DNA from 3 places in the Allobosea sp. ANAM02 genome. Region 3 is predicted to be linked to each of the others. Evidence: predicted binding sites of a transcription regulator. Region 3 holds the regulator's gene; each other region holds the start of a gene.

Region 1 (6,789 bases), 1.4 Mb from region 3:
CATGCCGCCGCCGCCCATCGGGGGCATCGGGGCTTCCTTCTTCGGCAGGTCGGCGACCATCGCCTCGGTGGTGATCAGCAGGCCCGCGATCGAAGCCGCGTCCTGGATCGCCGTGCGGACGACCTTGGTCGGGTCGATGATGCCGGCCTTGACCAGATCGCCGTACTCGCCGGTCTGGGCGTTGTAGCCGTAGGTGTAGTCCTTCGACTCCAGCAGCTTGCCGACCACGACCGCGCCGTCATCGCCGGCGTTCTCGACGATCTGGCGGGCCGGAGCGGTGATCGCCTTGCGGACGATCTCGACACCGGTCTTCTGGTCGTCATTCTGGGTCTTGATCGACTTGACCGAGGACAGTGCGCGCAGGAGCGCAACGCCGCCGCCGGGGAGGATGCCTTCTTCCACAGCAGCGCGGGTGGCGTTCAGGGCATCGTCGACGCGGTCCTTCTTCTCCTTGACCTCGACCTCGGTCGCGCCGCCGACGCGGATGACCGCGACGCCGCCGGCGAGCTTGGCCAGACGCTCCTGGAGCTTCTCACGGTCGTAGTCGGAGGAGGTCTCCTCGATCTGGGCCTTGATCTGGCCGACGCGAGCCTCGATGTCCTTCTTCTTGCCGGCGCCGTCGATGATCGTGGTGTTCTCCTTCTCGATGCGCACGCGCTTGGCGCGGCCGAGCATGTTGAGCGTCACGGTCTCGAGCTTGATGCCGAGGTCTTCCGAGATCATCTGGCCGGCGGTCAGGATCGAGATGTCCTCGAGCATGGCCTTGCGGCGATCACCGAAGCCCGGAGCCTTGACGGCCGCGACCTTCAGGCCGCCACGGAGCTTGTTGACGACGAGCGTGGCCAGGGCCTCGCCCTCGACGTCCTCGGCGATGATGAGCAGCGGCTTGCCGGTCTGCACGACGGCCTCGAGGATCGGCAGCATCGCCTGGAGCGAGGACAGCTTCTTCTCGAAGACGAGGATGTAGGGGTCGTCGAGCTCGGCGACCATCTTCTCGGAGTTGGTGATGAAGTACGGCGACAGGTAGCCGCGGTCGAACTGCATGCCCTCGACGACGTCGAGTTCGGTCTCGGCGGTCTTGGCTTCCTCGACGGTGATGACACCCTCGTTGCCGACCTTCTGCATGGCCTTCGAGATCATCTCGCCGACCGACACGTCGCCGTTGGCCGAGATGGTGCCGACCTGCGCGACTTCCGCGTTCGAGGTGACCTTCTTCGAGTTCTTCTTGAGGTCCGAAACGATCGCCTCGACCGCGAGGTCGATGCCGCGCTTCAGGTCCATCGGGTTCATGCCGGCCGCAACCGACTTGGCGCCTTCACGGACGATCGCCTGGGCGAGAACGGTGGCGGTGGTGGTGCCGTCGCCGGCATGGTCGTTCTGGCGCGAAGCGACTTCGCGGACCATCTGGGCGCCCATGTTCTCGAACTTGTCGGAAAGCTCGATCTCCTTGGCGACGGTGACGCCGTCCTTGGTGATGCGCGGAGCGCCGAACGACTTCTCGATCACGACGTTGCGGCCCTTCGGACCCAGCGTGACCTTCACGGCATTGGCGAGGACATCCACGCCGCGCAGCATCTTGTCGCGGGCTTCCGTGCCGAATTTGACGTCTTTGGCAGCCATGAGAGCTACTCCTTGGACTGAATTTGAAAAGTTGAGAAAGTGGTCAGGCGGCTATCAGCCGACGACGCCCATGATGTCGGATTCCTTCATGATCAGGAGGTCCTGACCGTCGATCTTGACCTCGGTGCCCGACCACTTGCCGAACAGGACGCGGTCGCCCTTCTTGACATCGAGGGCGACGAGCTTGCCGGCATCGTCACGCGCGCCGGAACCGACGGCGATGACCTCGCCCTCCTGGGGCTTTTCCTTGGCGGTCTCGGGGATGATGATGCCGCCCTTGGTCTTCTCTTCGCTGTCAAGGCGGCGGACCACGACGCGGTCATGCAACGGACGGAACTTCATGGTTCTGTCTTCCTCTCGGTCATATTCGTTTCGGGTGCCGCTGGAGGGCGCCCGGGGGAGGCTGTTAGCAGTCACCAAGTGAGAGTGCTAACAGATGCCAGCGGAGATAGGCGCGGGGTCGCGGAGAGTCAAGAAAGCACCCGGCGATAAAGTGAACGGCGGCGGATGCGGTGTCGCAGGTCGCTTCGAGCCTGCTGGCAGCAGCGCTTGAACACGCTAACATGGCGGAATGACGACGCCCTCGCCCGACCCGCGCCTCGACGCCATCGCCCGCTCCTGCGTCGCGCTGCACGTCCGCATGACCGCACGCGCCGTGACGCGGGCCTATGACGAGGCGATGCGCCCGAGCGGTCTCAAGATCACGCAGTTCGTGCTGCTCTCGGCGCTCTCGACCGGGCAATGGAAATCGGTCACGGAGTTGGCCGAACGCTTTGCGCTGGAACGGACCTCGCTCACGCGCAACCTCCAGCTTCTCGCTGCCGAGGGCATGGTCGAGCCGGTCGAGTGCCGTGGCCGCGCCTCGATCTATGCGGTGACCGAGAAGGGCAGGGCCGCGATCGAGGCCGCGATCCCGTATTGGCGGGAGGCGCAGGACAAGATCGAGGGCGGCTTCGGCGAGGAGCGCTGGCGCGAGACCCGCGACGGTCTCAAGGCGCTGCGCCGGGCGGCGCGCGGCGAGCGCTGAGGTCGGGTTCTGACGTCGAGTTCGAGCCTTTCAGCGGTTATCCCGAGCGACCGCAGAGAGGCCCGGGATCCATTCCGGAGCTTCAATCGGAAAAGGCTCCGGAATGGATCTCGCATCTCCACTTCGCTACGTCCGGGATAACCGCTGGAAGGTTCGCCTCCTCTCCCGGATTGACGCGCTCGCGGCTTCCTTCTTATCGTGCAGATACACGAATGGGGATTGATACGATGCGCAGGGTGGGGGTGGTGTCTCGCGAGGAACTGGTCGCGGGCGATGGCTTGAGTTTCCTGCGCGGGATCATTGCCGGCACCAATCCGGCGCCGCCCTTCGCCGATGCGATGGATTTCGAGCTGGCCGAGGCCGATGAGGGCCGGGTCGTATTCGTCGGCCGGCCCTCGGCGCGTTTCTTCAACCCGCTCGGCACGATCCATGGCGGCTGGACCGCGACCATCCTCGATTCCGCCATGGCCTGCGCCGCTCATGCAACGCTGAAGCCGGGCGAGGGCTACACCACGCTGGAGATGAAGCTGAACTATGTCCGTCCGGTCATGCCCGACAGCGGCCTGGTCCGCTGCGAGGGCAAGTTGATCCATCGTGGCAACGCGGTCATCACGACGGAAGGCAGGCTGGTCGATGCGCGCGGCAAGCTGCTCGCCCATGGCACCGAGACCTGCATGGTCTTTCCGGCGAAGAAACCGGGCTCCCCGGGGTGACGGCGCGCCCGTGATCCGTGATGCTGGCCTCGGCCGGAAGCCCGCCCGAAGTCCGGATCGCGCCACGGAGGAGCCATGCCCGGATACGACAAGCAGATGCAGCACGAGCCTAACGAGGCGAGACGCCTGCTGCGGGAGCGGCTGGCCCGCAAGGCCATGGGCGATGAAGCCTATGACAGGATGGTCTCCAGCCATGACGACCGTGACTTCAAGCTGTTCGGCGCCGTGTTCATCGCCTTGTTCGCCGCCGCTGTTCTCATCACGGCGTGGCTGGGCTACTGAAGCGACAGCGGAGCGGAGGCTGGGAGCGAGATGTCGGCAGGATGGGTGAACCTGATGGCGTTGATGGCGATGCTGCTGATCATCGCGAGCGCCGTTGCCATCTTCTTCGTCGGCGCGACCCGGCGCGGTGGACGAAAGCAAGGCGGGTTGGCGAAGCCATCGAAAGCCCATCACCGGCAGGTCAATCCCAAGACGGGTGACCTGTTCCGGTAGAGCACTGCCGAGCCAAGCGGAGATCGGTCCGCATTGAAGAAAAGCGGATGCGACCCCGACCCGGCGACCGGCCGTGGCAGCGTGAAGACCGGAACGGGATGAAGGCACGATGACCGTTCTTCTGCCTTTCATCGTCAATGCCGGGCTGAACTTCGTGCTCGGGCTGCTCGTCGCCCTGTTCCTCGGGCCGGAGGCCTTCGGGCTCTATGCCATCGGCGCGGCGACCGTCGTGCTCGTCAACACGGCCCTGCTCGACTGGCTGAAGCTCTCCGTCGTCCGCTTCTATTCGCTCCAGAGCCGGGAGAGCGATCCCGGCGTCCGGGCGACGCTCGATCTGCTCTTCGCCGGGGTCGGCCTGTCGCTCTCAGCCCTTCTGGCGGCGGCTATGCTGGCGGGTGTCGATACCGGGCTGCCGGCGGCGCTGCTGATCGTTTCGGTCGCGGGCGGCGTCGCCGCCGGCTGGTTCGACTATCACGCGGCCATCGCCCGCGCCCGCTTCCTCGACGCGGCCTATGCCCGGCTCGTTCTCGTCCGCAGCGTCGCGGCCCTGCTGTTGATGGTCGGTGGCGCCTGGTGGACCCGCGATCCCGTGATCGTCCTGCTCGGCGGCGTGCTGAGCGTGGTCGCGGCGGTTCTCGCCAACCGCGGCCGGCTGACCGATGCCCGGCCGGCATCCGGCCCGTTCCGCACGGACCTGATGCGCAATTTCGCCCGCTACGCTCTGCCGCTGGTCGCGGGCAACGCGGTCTATGCCGCGATCCCGTTGTTGAATCGCGCCATCCTGGCCGAAAGCCACGGTTTCGCCGAGGCCGGCTATTTCTCGCTGGCCTCGGATATCGGCCTGCGGCTCTTCCCCGTGCTGGCCACGATGCTGGAGATCGTGCTGCTGCGCGAGGTCATTCGCCTCGACGAAACGCGCGGGCGCGTCGCCGCGCAGAAGCGCATCGCCCGCAACATGGTCGTCGTTGTCGCCTGCGTGCTGCCCGTCGCGCTCGGCTTCTGGCTGATCCTGCCCGCCTTCGAGCGGCTTTTCGTCCCTGCGAGCTTCCGCGGCCATTTCGCCGGCCATATGGCGCTGCTGCTGCCGGGTTTCGCGGCGATCGCGCTGTTTCAGGCCGGACTCGCGCCCGTCTTTCTGTTGGCGAAGCGCACGCTCGTCGCGATCCTTGCATCCCTGATCGGGCTCGCCGTCAATCTCGCCCTCATCTTCGCGCTGCCGGGAATGCTTGCGCCGGCGATGGTCTCGATCGCGCAAAGCGCCGCCTACCTGACGGCGCTTCTGGTCATGGCGGTGGTCGCGCTGCGCGCATTGCCGGTTCTCCCGCCATTGCGCGAGATCGCCTGCGTTCTGGCCGCCGGCCTCGCGATGGGGCTCGCGATCTGGCCGCTGCGGGGCGCGCTGCCGGTGCCGCTGGAACTGCCGCTCCAGATCGGGCTCGGCGGCATGGTCTATGCGGCGGTGATCCTGGCCTGCGATGTCGGCCGCTGGCGCACCGGCCTGAAGCTGCGCTGGCTCGCCTGGCGCTCCGCGCGCCGGTGAAGCGGCAAGGCCGCGCCAGCAAGGCTTCCTTTACCCTGTCGCTTGACCGCTCGCTAAGGTTAATTCCGCGAATTGCCCAGGTTGAGGCCGGTTTCCGCGCCTGAGAGTCAACGATTCACCATTCCTTTCAGGGCGCGCCGCAGGCTTCCGGCAGTCGATGTCGAGAGTACCCGCGTCATGCGTCGAAAGATTGCCCTCCCGTTTTTTGCCCTTGCCGGGGCCTTGGCGATGGCCGGCCCGGCCCTCGCGCAGGGCTATCGCCAGAATTACGGCTACGCCGCGCCGAACGACCCGATGGCTTCAGGCGGGCGCGGCAATTATGGCGGCGGTTTCATCGAGATGCTGATGACCGGCCGCGATCCCACGCCCTATGGTCGCGGCGGCGCGGTCTATAACCGCCCGGGCGGCTACGCCTACGGCCAGCGCGTGCAGCCGCAAGGCGGCTACGAGCCCGATCCGTTCGAGGCGGCACGCCAGCCTCGCGCCGGCCGCCGCATGGCTGCGCTTGGCGAGCCGGTCGAACCGCAGCAGGGCATCCAGCACATCGTCGATCCGCGCTTCCGCAAGCAGGAAGTCGCCTATGACGGCCCGCACAAGCCGGGCACGATCATCATCGACACGCCGCAGCGTTTCCTCTTCCTGGTGCAGCCGGGCGGACGGGCGATGCGCTACGGCATCGGAGTCGGCCGGCCGGGCTTCTCCTGGGCCGGCATGAAGACGATCACCCGCAAGGCGGAATGGCCGAGCTGGACGCCCCCGGCCGAGATGCTGAAGCGCCGGCCGGACCTGCCGCGCTTCATGGCCGGCGGCCCCGACAACCCGATGGGCGCGCGCGCGATGTATCTCGGCTCGACTCTCTACCGCATCCACGGCACCAATGAGCCGAACACGATCGGGCAGGCGGTATCCTCGGGCTGCATCCGCATGACCAATGACGACGTCACCGATCTCTATGAGCGCGTCCGCGTCGGCGCCAAGGTGCTGGTGATCTGAGCGCTCAGGAACTGCCGATCAGGATACCGACGGCCAGCACCGCCAGGCCGCCGATCACGATCTGGACGATCGCCGAGGCGAAGGGCGTTTCCATGTAGCGCCAGCGCACCCAGGCGATCACCACCAGTTCGCAGGCGACGATGATGCCTGCGATCGCGGTCGCCAGCCAGAAATCGGGAATCAGGTAGGGCAGGGTGTGGCCGAGGCCGCCGATCGTCGTGGCGAGGCCGCAGGCCGCCCCGCGCACCCAGGGATGGCCGCGCCCGGTCACGATGCCGTCGTCGGAAAGCGCTTCCGTCAGGCCCATGCTGATGCCGGCGCCGATCGAGGCGGCAAGGCCGACGACGAAGGCGTTCCAGGAATCATGCGTGGCGAAGGCGGCGGCGAAGATCGGCGCCAGT
Region 2 (6,789 bases), 1.4 Mb from region 3:
CGGTCGAGCCGGCGAACAAAAGCGACCTGATCGACCGGTCGTTGAACCAGGAGCTGGAATTGGGGCTGGACCGGATCGGCGCCGACGAGCATCGGGCAGCCGGCGGTGCAGCAGCTCATGCCGGCATGGTTCTGCGACTTGTCATGGTCGCTTCCGGCTTGGACGTCCCCGCTGGGGGCGCAGTGCGTCAGCGCGAGCGTCCTATCAAGAGACATCGCATTCGCATAAGTGCCCGCGGCGAAACCTGCGAACAGAGTCTGGACCACGAGCAGATAGGCCGCGAAAATTGCGACCCAGCTCCTGACCACAGATCCGTTGCGATGGCACACAGCATCGACCTCCGATTCCTCGATATCACTGTAGCCGTCGTTATCAAATAGCTTTGCTGCCGCACTTTTCAGGTGGCAGGCCGGTTTATCGCTTCCCCGGGGGCGAGACCAGCCACCAGATCGCTCCCCCTCTCAATAACGTTCGCGCATCACAGGCCCATCCGAGGGCCGTGGCATCACAGGCCCATCCGAGGGCCGTGGCAGCTCGACCGCTCCCGCTCGGAGAGTTCTGTGCGAGCGCCCGCACGAATCTCTTCTCGCATTTGCTGACCTCCAGGCGGATGCGAGGCAAGCGAAACAACGGCACTTTCTCGCTCCGGAACATTCATATCCTTTGAATGGCACCTTCGTCTCAAAGACGCCCGGCGCCGCTGGCGCGGCGCCGGGCTTTAGGTCAGGCGTGACCGCGCGAGCCCTCCTTGCGGCTGCTGGCGAACGCAGCAACGTCGGGCGCAAGGAGATCATGCTTTTCGGCCCATGACGCGAACAGGCCGCGCGCCGTGTCTGGCTCTATCTCGCCGCGGATCGCCGCCAGGCAGGCTTTCAGCGCAAAACCGTGGACCGGATCGCGCCTGCTCTCCGGCCAGTCGGCCAGGAACATGTAGGCCTCCATTGCGGACGCGATCGCCGCCGGATGCCCGAGCCCGGTGAGGATCACGACCGGCCTCTCGAAGTCGTCTGATGTCATCATGCAGTCCTCCCTTGGCGGGGAGCGATTGCCAACGTTGCCATAGCCATATCCTCCTGGAAGCAACATGGATCCGGTTTGGTTGATCGCCGCGTCGAGCGCGCTGTCGCTGTCGGCGGCTGCGATGATTTGGGATATGTTTTCCTCGGATCAAGCCCTCCGAAGCATCGACGTCACTGGAGCCGGAACTCGCCGCTGACCGCGCAGAGGTCAGCCGGGCCGATCAGGTCCTTGTGGGCCACGGTGATGCGAAACAGCTTGCCGTCGAGCTTGGCCTGCCAGAAGGCGAGGAACTTGTTGAGCTCGGGGAAGCGCGGGGCGAGGTCGTAGTCCTGCCAGACATATTCCTGGAGGATCGAAGGGTGGTCGGGCAGGCGGTAGAGGATGCCGGCAGTGGTCAATCCGTAGCCGGCGATCTGGCGGGCGATGTCCGTTGAAGCCATTCCTTTCAGCTCCCTAGTTCACTGTGCCGATGGCAGCGGATTTTCAACGCCCTGGCAAGCTGAAAGGTTGCGGTTGTGCCGCCTTTTCAGCCTGTTAGCACTCGATCAAAAAAAGTGCTGCCGGCCTCTTGAAGGCAAAAATCGGGCAACCCAAATCATCGCGCGGGCACGGCGCCTCAGGGGCGCGCGGAACGTCGCCGCGAACCCCGCGCAGGGCCGGCCCGCTTTGACATGTGACCGACATGGAAACTGGAGGAACTCATGAAGTTTCGGCCACTGCATGACCGCGTCGTCGTGAAGCGCATCGACGCCGAGGAGAAGACCAAGGGCGGGATCATCATTCCTGACACCGCCAAGGAAAAGCCGCAGGAGGGCGAGGTCGTCGCCGTCGGCGCCGGCGCGCGCGACGAGACCGGCAAGCTCGTGCCGCCGGACGTAAAGGTCGGCGACCGCGTGCTCTTCGGCAAATGGAGCGGCACCGAGGTCAAGATCGATGGCCAGGATCTCCTGATCATGAAGGAATCCGACATCATGGGCGTCGTCGAGACGACGGCTGCCCTCAAGAAGGCCGCCTGACGGGGCCTCATCCATATCTTCAACCTGAAACCTCAAGTCTGAAGGAGTGAGGAATCATGGCTGCGAAGGACGTGAAGTTTTCGCAGGACGCGCGCGAGCGGATGCTGCGCGGCGTCGACACGCTTGCCAACGCCGTGAAGGTCACGCTGGGTCCGAAGGGCCGCAACGTCGTGATCGAGAAGTCGTTCGGCGCTCCGCGCATCACCAAGGACGGCGTCACCGTCGCCAAGGAGATCGAACTTTCCGACAAGTTCGAGAACATGGGCGCCCAGATGGTTCGCGAGGTGGCGTCGAAGCAGAATGATGCCGCCGGCGACGGCACCACGACCGCGACCGTGCTCGCCCAGGCGATCGTCCGCGAGGGCGCCAAGGCAGTGGCTGCCGGCATCAATCCGATGGATCTCAAGCGCGGCATCGATCTCGCAGTCGAAGCGGTGACGAAGTCGCTCGGCGAGCATTCGAAGACCATCACCGGTTCGGAGGAGGTCGCGCAGGTCGGCACCATCTCCGCCAATGGCGACCGGACGATCGGCGAGATGATCGCCGAGGCGATGAAGAAGGTCGGCAACGAGGGCGTCATCACCGTCGAGGAAGCCAAGACGGCCGAGACCGAGCTCGACGTCGTCGAAGGCATGCAGTTCGATCGCGGCTATCTCTCGCCCTATTTCGTGACCAACACCGAGAAGATGGTTGCGGAGCTCGAAGACCCCTACATCCTGATCCACGAGAAGAAGCTTTCGGGTCTCCAGACGATGCTGCCGCTGCTGGAAGCGGTCGTCCAGACCGGCAAGCCGCTGCTGGTCGTGGCGGAGGATGTCGAGGGCGAGGCTCTCGCCACCCTCGTCGTCAACAAGCTCCGCGGCGGCCTCAAGATCGCCGCCGTCAAGGCTCCGGGCTTCGGCGACCGCCGCAAGGCGATGCTGGAGGATATCGCAATCCTGACCGGAGGGACCGCGATCAGCGAGGATCTCGGCATCAAGCTGGAGACCGTCACGCTCGACATGCTCGGCCGCGCCAAGAAGGTCCGCATCGAGAAGGAGAACACCACCATCGTCGATGGCGCTGGCGCGAAGGCCGAGATCGACGCCCGGGTCGCACAGATCAAGGCGCAGATCGAGGAAACCTCCTCGGACTACGACCGTGAGAAGCTGCAGGAACGCCTGGCCAAGCTCGCCGGCGGCGTCGCGGTGATCCGCGTCGGTGGGGCGACGGAGGTCGAGGTCAAGGAGAAGAAGGACCGCGTTGACGATGCCCTCAACGCCACCCGCGCTGCGGTCGAGGAGGGCATCCTGCCGGGCGGCGGCGTCGCCCTGCTGCGCGCGGTCAACGCGCTCGAAGGGCTCGTGCCCGGCAATGATGAGCAGCGTACTGGCATCGAGATCGTCCGCAAGGCGATCACGGCCCCGGCCCGCCAGATCGTCGAGAATGCCGGCGGCGATGGCGCGGTCGTGGTCGGCAAGCTGCTGGAGTCTTCCGATTACGCCTGGGGCTATGATGCCCAGACCGGCGAGTACGGCGATCTGGTCAAGGCCGGCATCATCGACCCGACCAAGGTCGTGCGCACGGCAATCCAGGACGCGGCGTCGGTCGCGGGCCTGCTGATCACCACCGAGGCGATGATCGCCGAGGCGCCGAAGAAAGACCCGGCCCCGGCCATGCCCGCCGGCGGAATGGACTATTGAGCATCGGGGGCGCCGCAGCTTCCGCGGCGCCCCCTCTCAGGATCCCAGCCGCACAAGCTATGCCGAGGGGAAGGCTATGCCCTTTTCATCATTGACCGATCCCATCGATCTGGCCCGTGCCGAAGCTGCTCTTGAAAAGGCATGGGCGGAACTCAAGCCGTCGCTTCCGGCTGAATCCGACGAGCTGGAGCGAAACAACCTCGCCTATATCGTGGCTTCGCTGGTTCCGCTGGCGCTCGACGAGGATGATCTCGCACAGCGTGCGATCGACCGGTTTCGCGAGAAGGCCTAGGCGAAAGGCTCCGTGAAAGCCCCTGCATTCTCTCAATCGCGTCAGACCGACATGACCGACGGCACACAGGAACCTAAGGACATCTCACCGTCCGACCGCTGCAAGGCCCTCATCACCAACGCCGAGAGCGCAACATATGGCCTCAAGGATAATCTCCTGGCGGTCATGACGCGGGATGGATCGGCAACGTGGCAGACTGTCGCCGCTCACATCGAGGCTCAGTTGCCCGGCGCCGGTGAGTTCGCGACCGCGCGGTTGAACGCCATACTTGCTCTAATCAGGACGCTATCCAACCGACAAACGTCCGGGAGCGGGTGAGCGTGGCTCTCTATAGTCCCCGGCCGTCAGCAAACAGGCTGGCTCGCCGCGGTCCCGCGCGATATCGCTCTCTGTCAGCGTCTCCCCGCTGCCAATCTATTCGAGAAAGCCGAATGACCACGACCGCCACGCCCGAGCATCGCAGCTTCGAAGCCGACGTCTCCCGCCTGCTCCACATGATGGTGCATTCAGTTTACTCGGACAGGGACGTTTTCCTGCGCGAGCTGATCTCGAACGCAGCCGACGCGTGCGAGAAGCTGCGCTACGAAGCGATCGCCAAGCCCGAGCTTCTGGGCGACGACCCGAAGCTCGCGATCACCATCTCGGCCGATCCGGAGGGCGGCAAGCTGACTATTGCCGACAACGGCATCGGCATGAGTCATGACGATATGATAGAGGCTCTCGGCACGATCGCCCGCTCCGGCACGCGCAGCTTCATGGAGCGGGTCGCGACGGCCGATGGCAAGGACGGCGCCCAGCTCATCGGCCAGTTCGGCGTTGGCTTCTATTCCGCCTTCATGGTGGCCGAGAAGGTCGAGGTTGTCAGCCGCCGTGCCAGCAGCGCCGAAGCTTGGATCTGGTCTTCGGACGGCAAGGGCGAGTTCACCGTGGCGCCTGCGGCGCTGGACGAGGCTCCGTCCCGCGGGACGCGCGTGACGCTTCACCTGATTGAGGAGGCCAAGCCCTATGCCGAGCGCTGGACGCTGGAGCGCATCGTCAAGGAACAGTCCGGCCATGTACCGGTCCCGATCTCGCTGATCACGGAGCCGGGCGCCGATGCAGTCGCCCTCTCCGAGGGAGCCGCGCTTTGGACCAGGCCGAAAAGCGAGATCACGAAGGACGAATACGCCGATTTCTACCGCAGCGTTGCGGGACAATATGACGAGCCGGCGGCCACGATCCATTTTCGCGCCGAAGGCCTGCACGAATATACCGCGCTCGCCTTCGTCCCGGGAGCGCGTCCGTTCGATCTCTTCGACGCCGATCGGAAGGGCCGGATCAAGCTTTATGTGAAGCGCGTCTTCATTACGGACGAAGCCGAACTCCTTCCGCGCTACCTGCGCTTCGTTCGCGGCATCGTCGACACCGCCGACCTGCCGCTCAACGTCTCTCGCGAGATGATCCAGGACAGCCCAATGCTCGGGGCGATCAAGAAGGGGGTCACCAATCGTATCCTGGCCGATTTTGCGAAACTGGCCGAACAGGATCCGGACACCTTCCGACTGATCTGGGACAATTTCGGCGTCGTCATCAAGGAAGGACTGTACGAGGATTTCGCGCGCCGGGAGCAACTGCTCGGCCTCGCTCGCTTCCGGACCACGGCCTCCGGCGAAGGGTGGCGTAGCCTCAAGGACTATGTCGGCGCGCTCAAGGACAACCAGACCGCGATCTACTACATCGCCGGCGACGATGCCTCCCGGATCGCCAACTCCCCGCAGCTCGAAGGTTTTCGGGCGCGCGGCATCGAGGTGCTGTTGCTGTCGGATCCGATCGACAGCTTCTGGGCATCGGCAGCCCCGGATTTCGAAGGCAAGCCGTTCAAATCCGTGACCCAAGGTGCGGCCGATCTCGGTCTCATCCCGCTGCTTGACGGCGCAACGCCCCCGTCGGCTGAAGCGAGTGAGAAGGTCGGCGCTCTGATCGCAACGATGAAGGAGATTCTGGCCGAAGAGGTTGCGGATGTCCGCTCCTCCGATCGACTGACGGAGAGCGCGGTCTGCCTTGTTGCGTCAGACAAAGGGCCGGATCGCCAGTTCGAACGCCTGCTCAGCGCCGCGGGGCGCGTCGAAAGTGCTGCCAAGCCGATCCTCGAGGTCAACCCTGGCCATGCGATGGTTTCGGCCCTGGCGTCTGTTGAGGATGGCGTGCTGCGTAGCGACATTGCCCACCTACTCCTGGATACCGCCCGCGTCCTGGACGGCGAACGCCCGACAAACGCAAACGCATTCGCTGAGAGGCTCAACCGGCTGATGACGCGAAACTTCGGCGATGGCTGAACGGCGAAGCGAACGAACGCGTGGCAGAGCGGTCCGGCAATTCGATTAGAAGCTGCGCCTTTTCACTCAGCCTCAATCGGAGCCGACGCGTGGACGAGCTATCGCATTAAATATTGCAACCTTTGGAACGTTCATTGCCCTCCACAATTATATGGGGCTGATAGGAGCTCGTTCTTTTGATGCCTGCCAAAATCCTCATCGTTGAAGACGAGATAATCATCGGGATGGAGACTGAGGCCGCGATTGAGGATCTCGGTCACACCTCGCTCGGCATCGCAGCGACTGAGGCTGAGGCTCTCCAGATGGCGGCTGCACAGCTTCCAGACATCGCATTTGTGGACGTGAATTTAGCGGACGGACCGACGGGTCCTCGTGTCGGCGCCGCATTGGCAGAGCGCGGCGTTGCGGTCGTATTTCTTACCGCCAATCCCCGGACCATCGCGAAGCAGGTCGCCAAAGCTGTC
Region 3 (6,789 bases):
AGCGCTGCTGGTCCGGCGGCTGCAGCCGGACATGGCTGTTGAAGTCGCAATAGGGGCATTTGGCCAGGCAGAACGGCCAATGCACATAGACGGCGAAGCCCGCATCCGCGGTCGGATGCAGGATCGAAGGCCGCGCGACGAGTGCGGCCGGGGCGCTCACGCCGGCTTCCTCAGGCAGGCGGCGGCGAGCTCATGGAAGGCGCGCGCACGATGCGACAGGCCGGGCGAGCCATCGGCCGGAATGCCGTGCTTCTCCTCAGCCGTCATCTCGCCGAAGGTCTTGCCGTGTCCATCGGGCAGGAAGATCGGATCATAGCCGAAGCCGCCGAGGCCGCGCGCCTGCTCGGTCACGGTGCCGAAGACACGGCCCTCGAACAGCTCCTGATGCCCGTCCGGCCAGGCGATCACCAGCGCCGAGACGAAATGCGCCTTGCGCTTCTCGGGCGCGATGGCGCCGCGCTTGGCGAGCTCCATCTGCACGCGCCCGATCGCCGGGGCGAAATCCTTGCCTGGTCCGGCCCAGTTGGCCGAGAACAGGCCCGGCGCGCCGTCCAATGCATCGATGCAGATGCCGGAATCGTCGGCAAGTGCCGGTAGCCCGCTGGCGGTCGCGGCGGCGACCGCTTTGATCGCCGCGTTCTCCGAGAACATGTAGCCGTCCTCTACGGGCTCGGGCAGGCCGAGCTCGCCTGCCGAGACGAGAGCGATGCCATAGGGCGCCAGCAAGTCGCGCATCTCGCGCAGCTTGCCCTGGTTATGGGTCGCGATCACTACCTTGCCGGTAAGGAGGCGATGTTCAGCCATGGCAGTTTCGGTCCGTCTCAAACGTTCACGGTCATCCCGTGTGACCGGAGGGAGACCCGGGATTCATGCTGGAACGGTTCAGGAATGGATCCCGGATCGGCGCCGCTGACGCGGCTTATCCGGGATAACGCGCGAGAATGAAACCGCGCCAGCATCAAATTAGCCCACCGCCGCCTTCTGCAGCGTGACGAGCTGGGCGACGCCGCCCTTGGCGAGCTTCAGCAGCGACAGAAGCTCTTCCTCGGAGAAGGGGGCGCCTTCGGCCGTGCCCTGCACCTCGACGATGCCGCCCGAGCCGGTGATGACGAAATTGGCGTCGGTCTGCGCACCGGAATCCTCGACATAGTCGAGATCGATCACCGGGTTGCCGGCGACGATGCCGCAGGAGATCGCGGCGACATGGTCCTTCAGCGGGTTCGTGCCCTTGAGCAGGCCGCGCCCCTCCATCCATTTCAGCGCATCGTGCAGCGCGACCCAGGCGCCGGTGATCGAGGCCGTGCGGGTGCCGCCATCGGCCTGGAGCACGTCGCAATCGACGACGATCTGGCGCTCGCCGATCGCGGTAAGGTCGACCACGGCGCGCAGCGAGCGGCCGATCAGGCGCTGGATTTCCTGCGTGCGGCCGGACGGCTTGCCGGAGGTGACCTCGCGGCGCGTGCGCTCATGCGTGGCGCGCGGCAGCATCGAATATTCGGCGGTGACCCAGCCCTTGCCGGTGCCGCGCAGCCACGGCGGCCCCTTTTCCTCGACGGTCGCGGCGCAGAGCACCTTGGTCTCGCCGAACGTGACCATGCAGGAGCCCTCGGCATAGCGCACCACGCCGCGTTCGAGCGTGACCTTGCGCATCTCGTCGGCGGCGCGTTTGGAGGGTCGCATGAAAATGTCCTGTCTTGCGGGGAAGTGGCGGCTTGTAGGCGTTTGCGCCGCGCGCGGCAAGGCGCCGGACGGGAGTGCCCCTTGATCCCTGCGCTTCGCATGACGACAATAGGACGAGAACGACGGTTCGCCTGAAAAAGGTTCATGAGCGCCCATACGCCCCGCCCCGAGACGATGAGCAGCCTGGTCGAGACCGACCAGCGCTCGCGCGAGATCTTTCGCCAGATCGTCGACGGCTATCTGACGACCGGCGAGCCGGTCGGCTCGCGCAACATCGCCCGCCTGCTGCCGATGGCGCTTTCGCCGGCAACGGTGCGCAACGTCATGACCGATCTCGAAATGGCCGGGCTGATCTATGCGCCGCACACGTCCGCCGGGCGCCTTCCCACCGAGCGGGGCCTGCGCTTCTTCGTCGATGCGATGATGGAGGTCGGCAATCTCACCACCGAGGAGCGCTCCCGCATCGAGGCGCAGATCCGGGTCGCCGCCAGCAACCGCAATCTCGACCAGACCCTGACGGAAGCCTCGGCCCTGCTGTCGGGCCTGTCGCGCGGCGCCGGCGTCGTCGTCACCACCAAGGCCGATGTCCGGCTGAAGCATATCGAGTTCGTCCGGCTCGATCCCGCGCGAGCGCTCGTCGTGCTCGTCTCGCAGGACGGCACGGTCGAGAACCGCCTGCTGGCCCTGCCGCCCGGCCTGCCGGCCTCGGCCCTGAGCGAAGCCGCTAATTTCCTCAATGCCCGCATCCTCGGCAAGACGCTGGCCGAGCTGCGCGGCGAGATCGGCGGCCAACGCGCCCAGATGGAGCGCGAGCTCGACGCGCTGACGGCCCGCCTGGTCGAAAGCGGCATCGCGACCCAGGCCGGCCCAGGCAGCGACCGCCATCTCATCGTGCGCGGCCAGGCCAATCTGCTCGACGACCTGCGGGCGCAGGAGGATCTTGAGCGCATCCGCATGCTCTTCGGCGATCTCGAGACGCAGACCGACGTCATCGACCTGCTGACGCGGGCCGAGCAGGGCGACGGCGTGCGCATCTTCATCGGCTCGGAGAACAAGCTGTTCTCGATGTCCGGTTCCTCGATGGTCGCAGCCCCTTTCCGCGACGCCGAGCAGCGCATCGTCGGCGTCGTCGGCATCATCGGCCCGACGCGGCTGAACTATGCCCGCATCGTCCCCATGGTCGACTATACCGCCAAGGTCGTCGGCAGCCTGCTGGACGGCAGCCGCTGACGCGCTATCGCGGCGAGGATATGTGCGCCGTGCCGGGCCGGCCCGGAATCCATCATCGAAGCGCCGCAGCCTTCGATGGATCCGGATCGGTGCCGTTCAAGGCCTGTCCGAGATGACGATAGCGAGCGGCTGCGTCAGCCCTTGCCCAGCCTTGCGCCCGTCTTCGGGTCGAAGACATGGATCTTGTCGGGATCGACGGTGATCCAGAGCCGGCCTTCCTGGGCCGCGACCTCCCCGGTCGCCGCCTGCATCACGAAGGGATGGCCCGAGAGCTTGCCGTGGAAGAGCTGGGTCGCGCCGAGTTCCTCGATGAACTCGACATCGAAGGGCAGCGAGCCCGCCTGCCCCTCCGAAGCTATCTCGACATCCTCCGGACGCAGGCCGACCTCGACCGGTGCCTGCGCCGCCAGATCCTCTCTGAGGTCGCGCACCTCGATGATCGTGTCGCCGAGCGCGACGATGCCGGAACCGTCGACCGCGCCGGGCAGGATATTCATCGGCGGCGAGCCGATGAAGGTCGCGACGAACTTGCTCGCCGGCTTGCGATAGACCTCGGCCGGCAGGCCGATCTGCTCGACCTGGCCGGCATTCATCACCACCAGCTTGTCGGAGAGCGTCATCGCCTCGACCTGATCATGGGTGACGTAGATCGCGGTGACGCCGAGCGCGCGCTGCAGCTTCTTGATCTCGACGCGCATCTGGACGCGGAGTTTCGCGTCGAGGTTCGAGAGCGGCTCGTCGAAGAGGAAGACCTGCGGCTTGCGCACGATGGCGCGGCCCATGGCGACGCGCTGGCGCTGGCCGCCGGAGAGCTGGCGCGGCCGGCGCTCCAGGAAGGGTTCGATCGCGAGGATGCGCGCGGCTTCCTTCACGCGCTTGTCGATCTCGTCCTTCGGCGTGCCGCGGTTGCGCAGGCCATAGGCCATGTTGTCGTAGATGTTCATATGCGGATAGAGCGCATAGTTCTGGAACACCATGGCGATGTCGCGGTCGGCCGGCTCGACCTGGTTGACGACGCGCTCGCCGATCGCGACCTCGCCGGAGGAGATCGTCTCCAGCCCGGCGACCATGCGCAGGAGCGTTGACTTGCCACAGCCGGAGGGGCCGACGAGGACGCAGAAGCCGCCATCGGGGATGTCGAAGGAGACGCCTTTCACGGCTTCGACACCGCCGGCATAGACCTTCTTGACGTTGCTGAGAGTGACCTGGGCCATTCGCGGATTACTTCTCGGTTTCGACCAGGCCCTTCACGAAGAGCCTCTGCATGGCGATGACGACGAAGACGGGCGGCAGCATCGCCAGCATGGCGGTGGCCATGGCGAGCTGCCATTCCGTCAAAGCGTCGGCGGTGACGATCATCTTCTTGATGGCGATGACGATGGTCTGCATCGAGTCCTTCGTCGTCACCAGGAGCGGCCAGAGATACTGGTTCCAGCCATAGATGAACTGGATGACGAAGAGCGCGGCGATCGTCGTCATCGAGAGCGGGATCAGCGTGTCCTTGAAGAACTTGAACGGGCCGGCGCCGTCGATCTTGGACGCTTCGAGCAGTTCGTCGGGGATCGTCATGAAGAACTGCCGGAAGAGCAGCGTACCCGTCGCCGAGGCGATGAGCGGGATGGCGAGGCCCTGATAGGTGTCGAGCATGTTGAGATCGGAGACGATCTTGAAGGTCGGGAAGATGCGGACCTCGACCGGGAGCATCAGCGTGACGAAGATGATCCAGAACGCCGCCATGCGGAACGGGAAGCGGTAATAGACCACCGCATAGGCCGAGAGCACGGAGATGAAGATCTTCCCGAGCGCGATCGTGATCGCCATGATGAAGGAATTCACCATCATCCCGATCACCGGCTCGCGCGTCGTGCCCGAGGTGCCGACGAAGAGGATGCGATTGTAGTTCTCCAGGAAGTACGGGCCGGGATAGAGCGGCATCTGGCCGTTGATCACGGTCGCGGCGTCCCAGGTCGAGGCGACGAAGGTCAGCCAGACCGGGAAGGCGACGATCAAGACGCCGATCGTCAGGATGATATAGGCGATCAGGTCGCCCATGCGGCGGTCCTCGACCATCAGGCGGCCCTCCCCATCTCGCGCAGCAATCCGGCCAGCGCATCGGCGCAGGCATCGAGGCAGGCCTGGCCCTTGGCAGCCGTGGCCCGGCGGGCATCGCCGACCACGCCGGTCTCGGTCATCTCGCGGAAGGAGCGATGGCGCGAGACGACCTGCCGGCGCGGCGCGCGATCCAGCGCGCCGTACGCTTCCGGAAGGCGCGGCTCGCGCACGGAGCCCGGCGCCAGCACCATCATCATCGAGGTCTCGACCTCGCAGGCATGCTGGACGCCCTTCTGGTCTTCCAGAAGGGGCCCAAGCGCCGTCTCGGCCAGCATGAAATAGGTGGTCGCCGCGACATGCAGGTTCGTCTCGCGGGCGAAATCGGGCAGGAAGGCGGTGAGCGCGGCGATATTGCCGCCATGGCCGTTGACGATCAGCACGCGATGGAAGCCGTGACGCTCGATGCTCTTCAGGAAGGAGAGCAGCACGGCGCGATAAGTCGGGATGTCGAAGGTGAAGGTGCCGCCGAAGGCCATGTGATGCTCGGCCATGCCGCACCAGAGCGTCGGCGCGACCACCACGTCGACATCGGCCGCACGCTCGGCGGCGGCCTTGCAGACGCCGCCGCACAGGATCGTGTCGACGCCGACCGGCAGATGCGGGCCGTGCTGCTCGATCGAGGCGACGGGCAGGACGATGATCGCGTCCGTCGCGGCCTTGGCGCGCAGCTCCTCGGCGGTGAGGTCCATCCAGAGCACGGAGGCCATCAGTAGCTGACCTTGCGCTCGATGAAGCGGAACTGCACCGCCGTCAGGCCGATCACCATGACCAGCAGCAGCACCGACTGGGCGGCCGAGCCGCCGAGATTGGAGCCGCCCTTGCCGTCGGAGAAGACCTTGTAGACCAGCGTCTCGGTCGCGCCCGAGGGGCCGCCGCCGGTCACGGTGTCGATGATGCCGAAGGTGTCGAAGAAGACGTAGACGATGTTGACGACGAGCAGGAAGAAGGTCGTCGGCGAGAGCAGCGGGAAGACGATGGTCCAGAAGCGGCGCATCGGCCGGGCGCCGTCGATCACCGCCGCCTCGATCACGCTCTTGGGGATCGATTGCAGGCCGGCGAGGAAGAACAGGAAATTGTAGCTGATCTGCTTCCAGGTCGCGGCCAGGATGACCAGCAGCATGGCGTGGTTGCCGTTGAGGCGCGGGTTCCACGGGATGCCCAGCGCCTGCAGGCCGCGGGCCAGCATGCCGAGCGAGGGATCGAACATGAAGATCCAGAGCACGCCGGCGATGGCGGGTGCCACCGCATAGGGCCAGATCAGCAGGGTCTTGTAGATTTCGGCGCCGCGGATCTGCCGGTCCGCCATCACGGCGAAGAGCAGCGCGATCGAGAGCGAGAACACGCAGACGAAGGTCGAGAACACCGCCGTGTTGATGAAGGCCTTGAGATAGCCGGGGTCGGCGAAGAGCATCTGGTAGTTCTCGAACCAGACGAACTGCGTCGAGGTGCCGAAGGCATCCTCCAGCAGGAAGCTCTGCCAGACTGCCTGGCTCGCGGGCCAGTAGAAGAACACGATGGTGATGGCGAGCTGCGGCAGAAGCAGCAGGAAGGGGATCGTCAGCCCCTTGAAATACGCGTTCTTCTGCATGCGTGGCCTTGCAAATCGGTCATCCCGGGCGACCGGAGGGAGACCCGGGATCCATGCCTGAACCGTTCCGGCATGGATCCCGGGTCTTCGCTGCGCTAAGCCCGGGATGACATAGCGCGTTTAAGAACGGCTCAGCGGGCCGCGGTACGCTCGAACTGGCGCAGCATCTGGTTGCCGCG

The links. The regulator HrcA, encoded in region 3, represses chaperone genes, less so after heat shock. The targets are predictions, from matches to a motif close to GTTAGCACTCNCNNNNNGNGAGTGCTAAC.
Region 1: groES (co-chaperone GroES) is a predicted target of HrcA. The motif match lies at 2,026-2,054, and genes of this name have one in related genera.
Region 2: groES (co-chaperone GroES) is a predicted target of HrcA. The motif match lies at 1,554-1,582, and genes of this name have one in related genera.

Annotation. Positions count from the first base shown of each region.
Region 1 is NZ_AP022848.1:3,709,086-3,715,874, reverse strand. Features, by position in the region: gene groL (chaperonin GroEL) at 1-1,620, opposite strand, end outside; gene groES (co-chaperone GroES) at 1,675-1,962, opposite strand; gene OCUBac02_RS17800 (MarR family winged helix-turn-helix transcriptional regulator) at 2,192-2,647, shown strand; gene OCUBac02_RS17795 (PaaI family thioesterase) at 2,875-3,360, shown strand; gene OCUBac02_RS17790 (hypothetical protein) at 3,436-3,642, shown strand; gene OCUBac02_RS17785 (hypothetical protein) at 3,697-3,855, shown strand; gene OCUBac02_RS17780 (lipopolysaccharide biosynthesis protein) at 3,965-5,395, shown strand; gene OCUBac02_RS17775 (L,D-transpeptidase) at 5,573-6,388, shown strand; gene mbfA (iron exporter MbfA) at 6,393-6,789, opposite strand, start outside.
Region 2 is NZ_AP022848.1:1,582,652-1,589,440, reverse strand. Features, by position in the region: gene OCUBac02_RS07615 (hypothetical protein) at 1-380, shown strand, start outside; gene OCUBac02_RS07610 (DUF982 domain-containing protein) at 724-1,017, opposite strand; gene OCUBac02_RS07605 (usg protein) at 1,191-1,460, opposite strand; gene groES (co-chaperone GroES) at 1,722-2,036, shown strand; gene groL (chaperonin GroEL) at 2,093-3,718, shown strand; gene OCUBac02_RS07590 (hypothetical protein) at 3,810-4,010, shown strand; gene htpG (molecular chaperone HtpG) at 4,442-6,325, shown strand; gene OCUBac02_RS07580 (response regulator) at 6,505-6,789, shown strand, end outside.
Region 3 is NZ_AP022848.1:147,140-153,928, forward strand. Features, by position in the region: gene hemW (radical SAM family heme chaperone HemW) at 1-160, opposite strand, end outside; gene rdgB (RdgB/HAM1 family non-canonical purine NTP pyrophosphatase) at 157-804, opposite strand; gene rph (ribonuclease PH) at 964-1,680, opposite strand; gene hrcA (heat-inducible transcriptional repressor HrcA) at 1,825-2,910, shown strand; gene OCUBac02_RS00735 (sn-glycerol-3-phosphate import ATP-binding protein UgpC) at 3,045-4,124, opposite strand; gene ugpE (sn-glycerol-3-phosphate ABC transporter permease UgpE) at 4,132-4,980, opposite strand; gene OCUBac02_RS00745 (creatininase family protein) at 4,980-5,729, opposite strand; gene ugpA (sn-glycerol-3-phosphate ABC transporter permease UgpA) at 5,729-6,610, opposite strand; gene ugpB (sn-glycerol-3-phosphate ABC transporter substrate-binding protein UgpB) at 6,742-6,789, opposite strand, start outside.